DNA from 2 places in the Diaphorobacter ruginosibacter genome. Region 2 is predicted to be linked to the other one. Evidence: riboswitches for the same ligand, from Rfam matches in the RefSeq annotation. Region 2 holds a riboswitch; the other holds the start of a gene.
The links. A riboswitch is a leader RNA that binds a small molecule or an ion and turns the genes downstream of it on or off. The one in region 2 is predicted to bind glycine.

Region 1 (3,405 bases), 1.6 Mb from region 2:
CGGCCCCGCCTTGTGAATGGCCTTGGCGGAACCAAGGAACAGGCCCACGCCGATGGCGCCCCCGAGGGCAATCAGCTGGATATGCCTGTCCTTGAGCCCGCGCTCAAGTTCTCCTTGGGTGTGAGGCAGCCCTCCGGCTGCCGTGCAGTCTGTGCGATCCATGTTGGTTGTCTCCGTTTTTGTGATGCACGCGGCAACAGTCACCCCGCACGGGGCGCAATGGCTGCCGCGATCGGTTGATGATGGAAAAAGCCAGTACCCTGAACTTATGCGCTGGCGTGCGCGAGGGGTGCGGGCCGCGGCCTCGCGGTGGTGCCGCCCATGGACTGCTGGACGATGTCGCCGATCATGTCTGCGGTGACTGCAGACAGGGTCCAGCCCAGGTGGCCGTGGCCGGTGTTGTAGAAGACGCAGGGCTTGCTGCCCCGCCCAACGCGCGGCAGCATGTCCGGCATCATGGGACGCAGGCCGGCCCAGGGCACGACGCTGCGGGTGCTGACGCCCGGAAAGCAGGCCTGCACCCAATCGATGAGCGGGCGGATGCGGTCGGCACGGATGTCCTTGTTGTAGCCGTTGAACTCGGCCGTGCCGGCCACGCGGAAGCGATCATCGCCCAGGCGGCTGGTGACTAGCTTGGTCTCGTCGTCCAGGAGGCTCACGACCGGCGCGGATGCCCGGCTGGTTTCGTCGAGCAAGTTGACCGTGATCGAGTAGCCCTTGACCGGATAGATATTGACATGGTCGCCCAGACTGGCGGCCAGCTCGCGGCTCGCCGTACCGGCGCATACCACGATGCCGTCGAAAGAGGTCGTGGCGGTTTCCTTTCCATGGCGCACGGTCACGCTGGCCTGCCTGCCGTTGCTTGCCACGGAAAGAATCTCCTGCCCGTACAGGCAGCTCACGCCCAGGCGATCACACGCGGCAGCCAGGCCGCTGGTGAACTTGTGGATGTCGCCGGTCGAATCACTCTCCGTGAAGTAACCGCCATAGAAGGTGCCGGACAGGGTCGGCTCGATGGACCGCATTTCCTGCGGGGTCACTGCACGCCGCTCCAGTCCGCCCTGAGCCAGCAGCTTCGAGACCTTGCCGGCATGCTCGAAGCCCGCCTGGTCGCGGTAGATATGAAGAATGCCCTCTTTCTTCAGGTCGAAACCGATGCCTTCCTGTTCAGCCCAGGAAAAGAGGTGCTCACGCGCTGCAATGGCCAGCCTGGCCGTCTCCACGGTGTTCTTCTGGTAGTGCGGAATGGCCGAGAGAAACTCGACAAACCACGTGAGCTTGTGCCAGCTCGGCTTGGGGTTGAGCAACAGCGGTGCATCGCTCTTGAGCATCCACTTGAGGCCCTTGAGGATGGTGGACCAATGGGTCCATACCTCGGCGTTCGATGCCGAGAGTTGTCCGCCGTTGGCAAACGATGTCTCCATGGCGGCGTAGCGCTGCTTCTCGAACAAGGTGACGGAAAACCCGCGCCTGGCCAGGGCATAGGCCGTGGTCACGCCCGTGATGCCGCCTCCGATAACGGCGATTGTCTTCATGATGATCCAGCTCCAGATACGTCAAAGGGATGGAGCCCGTGCGCACCATGCGCATCGGACGCCCCCTCTGTTCTGGACCTGAGAGATTCACGAGGTATCGCACGAAGCGGTACTCGCTTGCTCCTTCGGTATGCCTGGCGGACGATGGCGCCGGACATTCTTCAGAGTGGTGAAACAAGTGATGCCGATCCTTTTGCCTGAGAGTTTCCGGGGCGGTTGCTCCTTCGGCGCTGCATGCGGCACATACGTAGATCGTGCGCTGCAGTCTCTCTCGACATCACTGGGCTGAAAGCCTGAAGGGCGACTATAGGGACATCGCCACGTCTTGGATATACGGGTTTCTACAGGGCTGTGTCAGTGAGCCCGTTCTCCCTTGCGCTGCAAACATCCACCAGGACCACAAACACTTCAAGCCCTAAGTCCCCATTGTCGCAAGGCCACTGAACAATCAACGAGACTTGACCATGACTCGGAGACGACATAACGTCCCGAATCCGGACCAACACCCAACGACCTTATCCCGAAGTCTGACCATGCCATACCCGATCCACCATCAGGAAGAAGATTCCAAAGGCGCGTTCTATGTCGAAAAGCTCGGCCAACGTATTGCCGAGATGACATACAGCCGCACGAATGCCTCCATGATCATCATCGACCACACCGATGTCGACGAGTCGCTGCGTGGCGAAGGCGTAGGCCGCCAACTGCTCGACGCACTGGTCGCCTGGGCCCGCTCGAGCGGCACCAAGGTGCTGCCGCTGTGTCCCTTTGCCAAGGCGCAGTTCGGCAAGGATGCGTCGATACGCGACGTGCTGGTCTGATCAAACTGAATCGTACCGTGGGTCCGTAGGGAGCCTCTGCAAAACTCCCTAGGTATGCTGAATCAGGAATGCACTGCGCCTGCAGGGCGTGCACGCAAATGCGTAAAGCAGTCCGCCACTGCCCCACAGACGCTCCACCTTGCGACGGGCCTCAGGTAAACCGGAATCAAGCTGCAACACGAAGTGCATTGCATCGCCACAGTGGCGGCACACCGGATACCAGGGCGATTGCACCCAGGTCGGCGCCCCTCCGACGCGATACAGATACTGTCCCACTTCCCAGGGCTGGGCCGACCATCGCTCGGCGGTTCGGGCCAGCCGCATGGTACCTGGAAGCAACGGGCCGTCGACAACGTAGTCCGGTATTTCCGGCTCCGATACCGTATTGGGATGAAGGCAGGTTGCGCCCCCTCCGGCATCATGCCCGTAGTGCAGTTCACCCGCACCGCTCTCAAGGCAGGACATGCACAAGGACAGGCTGACAGCCGGTTGCGCCTTGCTCATCCATTCATCTGTCTTCACCGTACGGTTCAGCCCATTGGAACTGTTGAATACCAATGACTCCGGAAGACTGAGCAGATGGCACAGCGGACCACCACAACAGCCGCATTGCCCTCGTCCCTCGCCGCCCACGGGCCATGATGGTCCCTGCGGCACACCCCGCGCAGTAGGATGCCAATGCCTGGGAACCCAATCTTCCTTAAGTTCATAGCCTGCCGGGAACACCATGTGCAACGGCGCCGTGGAATGCAGATGCGGCTGCGGCGCTTCAAATTCATGCAGCTGGCAACCCTTGTAGACCCGATCTTCAGTCTCCCATCGCGCAAGCAGTTGACTTGCTTGCTTCAGCGATACGGCATCGCCCAGCGAAAGCAGGATGGCCATGCCGACCATGCAGGCGTTGTGATGACTCTTCTCGAAGCACTCATCGAGCAGCCTGCGAACCGCATCCGCAGTCCCCTCATCCAGCTCCTGCCAGACTCGCCAATGCAATTGCAGCGAACCATCCAGCACCGGACTCACCAGGTCGAGAACGTGGGGACGCAACG
Region 2 (3,405 bases):
GGCGCCATCCTGATTCCCGCGCTCATCAAGCATGGCTACCCCACCAGCTTCGCCGCCGCGCTGCAGGCCACGAGTGCCGAACTGGGCGTGATCATTCCGCCCTCGATCCCGATGATTCTCTATGGAGTGAGCGCCGAGGTGTCGATTGGCGAACTGTTCATCGCCGGCTTCGGCCCCGGCATCCTCATCAGCCTCTCGCTGATGCTGTTCGTATGGGTGTTCTGCAAGTGGAAGGGCTGGGGCAAGAACGACGGCGAGGGCCGCATGTCGTTCGGCCGCGCGCTGCTGCAGGCCGGCTGGGCGTTGCTGATGCCCGTGATCATCCTGGGCGGCATCTACGGCGGCATCTTCACGCCCACCGAGGCTTCCGCCGTGGCGGTGTTCTATGCGCTGGTCGTGGGCATGCTGATCTACCGAGAGATCAAGATCAAGGACCTCTACGCCATCTTCCGCAAGTCGGCGCTGTCCTCGGCCGTGATCATGTTCATCATCGCCAACGCCGGGCTGTTTGCCTTCCTGATCACACGTGCCGGCGTGCCCGATGCCATCGGCCACTGGCTGCAGGAAGTACTCAAGTCGCCCGCGATGTTCCTGCTGGGAGTGAACGCGGCGCTGTTCATCATCGGCATGTTCATCGAAACCAGCGCGGCCATCATCGTGCTCGCGCCGATCCTTGCTCCCGTGGCCCAGCATTTCGGCATCGACCCGGTGCACTTCGGCCTCATCATGGTCGTGAACTTGGCGCTCGGTATGATCACCCCGCCCTTCGGCGTGAACCTGTTCGCCGCCTGCACCGTGGCGCGGATCTCGCTGGACCGCATCGTCACACAGTTGCTGCCGTTCGTGGGCGTGATTCTGTTGTGCCTGATGGTGATCACCTATGTGCCGGGCATCTCCCTGGGGTTGCGCGATCTGGTTTACGCGCGATAGAAAAGTTATACTTCACGACTTGTCAGGAGAGAGCCCGCTCACCCATCACATAGGGATGACGCGGGCCGCCGAAGGCGCAGGCAGACACCGAACGCTCAGGCAAAAGGACTGGCAAGCCGCCCGCAGTGATGCGGGCGTTTCCCCAGCTGGAGAGAGGCGGCCTTCACAGTGAAGATCGCCCACCGAAGGAGCAAGTCGCGGCAGTGCCCGCGATGAATCTCTCAGGTAAAGCGGACAGCAGGGCAATACCGCGACTGGCGTGAGGCCGGTCGTCCGGATCATTTGCCTTGGAGTTCCCACTCATGTCCGCGCCCTCGCCCGCCACGCCGCTGCTCACCACGCCCCTGAACGCACTGCACATCGAACTGGGTGCCAAGATGGTGCCGTTCGCCGGCTATTCCATGCCGGTGCAGTATCCCGCTGGCCTGATGGCCGAGCACAACCATACACGCAGCGCCGCCGGCCTGTTCGATGTATCCCACATGGGCCAGCTGCGCCTGGTCGGCGCCGATGCTGCTGCAGCCTTTGAAACCCTGATGCCCGTCGACGTGATCGGCCTCGGCGTTGGCAAGCAGCGCTACGGGCTGCTGCTGAACGACGAAGGCGGCATCATCGACGACCTGATGTTCTTCAACCGCGGCAAGGACATCTTCGTGATCGTGAATGGTGCCTGCAAGGTGGGCGACATCGCGCACATCATCGAGCGCATCGGGCACCGCTGCGAGGTCATCCCCATGCCGGAACGCGGCCTGCTCGCGCTGCAGGGCCCCCAGGCTGCGGCCGTGCTCTCGCGCCTGGTTCCTGGCGTTGAAAAGCTGGTGTTCATGACCGGCGGCGAGTTCCAGTGGAAGAATGCCGACCTGTTCATCACCCGCAGCGGCTACACGGGCGAAGACGGTTTCGAGATCTCGGTGCATGAAAGCCGTGCCGAGGAATTCGCCCGTGCGCTGCTGGCGCAGGCGGAGGTCAAGCCGATCGGCCTGGGCGCGCGCAACTCGCTGCGTCTCGAAGCCGGCCTGTGCCTCTATGGCAACGACATCGACAACGGCACGACGCCGCCCGAGGCCGCATTGAACTGGGCCATCCAGAAAGTGCGCCGTACCGGAGGCGAGCGCGCCGGTGGCTTCCCTGGCGCGGCCAGGATTCTTGCGCAGATCGACCAGCCGGATACCCTTGCGCGCAAGCGCGTGGGACTGATCGCCAAGGAGCGCATCCCGGTACGCGAACCCGCCGAACTGCAGAACGCGGAAGGCCAGAACATCGGCCGGATCACCAGCGGCCTGCTGAGTCCGACGCTGAACCAGCCGGTTGCGCTGGCCTACGTGCAGACGGCCTATGCCAAGCCCGGCACCGAAATCCTTGCCATCGTGCGGGGCAAGCAGGTGCCGATGGTCGTGAGCGCCACGCCGTTTGTGCCAACCAACTACTTCCGCGGCTGATCCATCGATCCATTCATCCGCAGGGCCGGCCAGGCAAGGAACGACATGAAATCGCGCTACATTGCTGGCTGACCACTCTCAACCGTTTTTTCAATTGACTCAATTTTCCGGAGCATCCATGAGCATCCACTACTCCAAAGACCATGAATGGATCAACGCCGCCGACGCCAACTCCGCCGTCGTCGGTATCACCGTGCACGCGCAGGACGCGCTGGGCGACGTGGTGTTCGTCGACCTGCCCGAAGTCGGCAAGACGTTCTCGCAGGGCGAAGTGGCCGGCGTGGTCGAGTCTGTGAAGGCTGCCGCCGACGTGTACATGCCGGTATCGGGCGAGATCGTCGAGGTCAACGAAGCCCTGCGCGACGACCCGTCGCTTGCCAACAGCGATCCTCTGGGCGCCGGCTGGTTCTTCAAGGTCAAGCTGAGCGATGCATCGCAACTCGCCGGCCTGATGGACGAGACGAGCTACAACGCTTTCGCCGCGAACGCCTGATATATGTAGACAGCAACCGCGCCTTGCATCATTCGTTCGATGAAGTTCGATGACGTTCGATGAATTAAGGCGCGGTTCTTTTTTGCCCCTTGATTTGCTTTTGAGATTGGTCCCTCCATGCAAATGCCCGCCGCACTCCCCCTTTCCGCGCTGGAAAACGCCACAGAGTTCCAGCCACGCCACATCGGCGTCAGCCCCGCAGACGAAGCCCACATGCTCTCCGTGATCGGGGAGGCCTCGCGCTCGGCACTGATCGACTCCATCGTTCCGCGCTCGATCGCACGCGCGAAGCCGATGGATATTCCCGCAGCGATCACCGAAGCGAGCGCGCTCGCCGAGCTCAAGGCCGTTGCATCGAAGAACAAGGTTCTCAAGAGCTTCATTGGCCAGGGCTACTACGGCACCCTCACGCCGGGTGTCATCCTGCGCAACGTGCTCGAGAACCCCGCCTGGTACACGGCCTACACCCCTTACCAGGCCGAAATCTCCCAGGGCCGCATGGAAGCGCTGGTCAACTTCCAGACCATGGTCTGCGACCTGACC

Region 1: it holds a riboswitch for glycine, as region 2 does, so the genes downstream of both, H9K76_RS18010 (D-amino acid dehydrogenase) here and gcvT (glycine cleavage system aminomethyltransferase GcvT) in region 2, are expected to answer to the same signal.

Annotation. Positions count from the first base shown of each region.
Region 1 covers NZ_CP060714.1:3,965,167-3,968,571, forward strand. The annotation lists gene H9K76_RS18005 (amino acid permease) at 1-162, opposite strand, end outside; gene H9K76_RS18010 (D-amino acid dehydrogenase) at 267-1,535, opposite strand; glycine riboswitch at 1,593-1,710, opposite strand; glycine riboswitch at 1,711-1,819, opposite strand; gene H9K76_RS18015 (GNAT family N-acetyltransferase) at 2,069-2,356, shown strand; gene H9K76_RS18020 (hypothetical protein) at 2,405-3,405, opposite strand, start outside.
Region 2 covers NZ_CP060714.1:2,370,810-2,374,214, reverse strand. The annotation lists gene H9K76_RS10725 (TRAP transporter large permease) at 1-930, shown strand, start outside; glycine riboswitch at 944-1,051, shown strand; glycine riboswitch at 1,067-1,178, shown strand; gene gcvT (glycine cleavage system aminomethyltransferase GcvT) at 1,233-2,369, shown strand; gene gcvH (glycine cleavage system protein GcvH) at 2,488-2,862, shown strand; gene gcvP (aminomethyl-transferring glycine dehydrogenase) at 2,980-3,405, shown strand, end outside.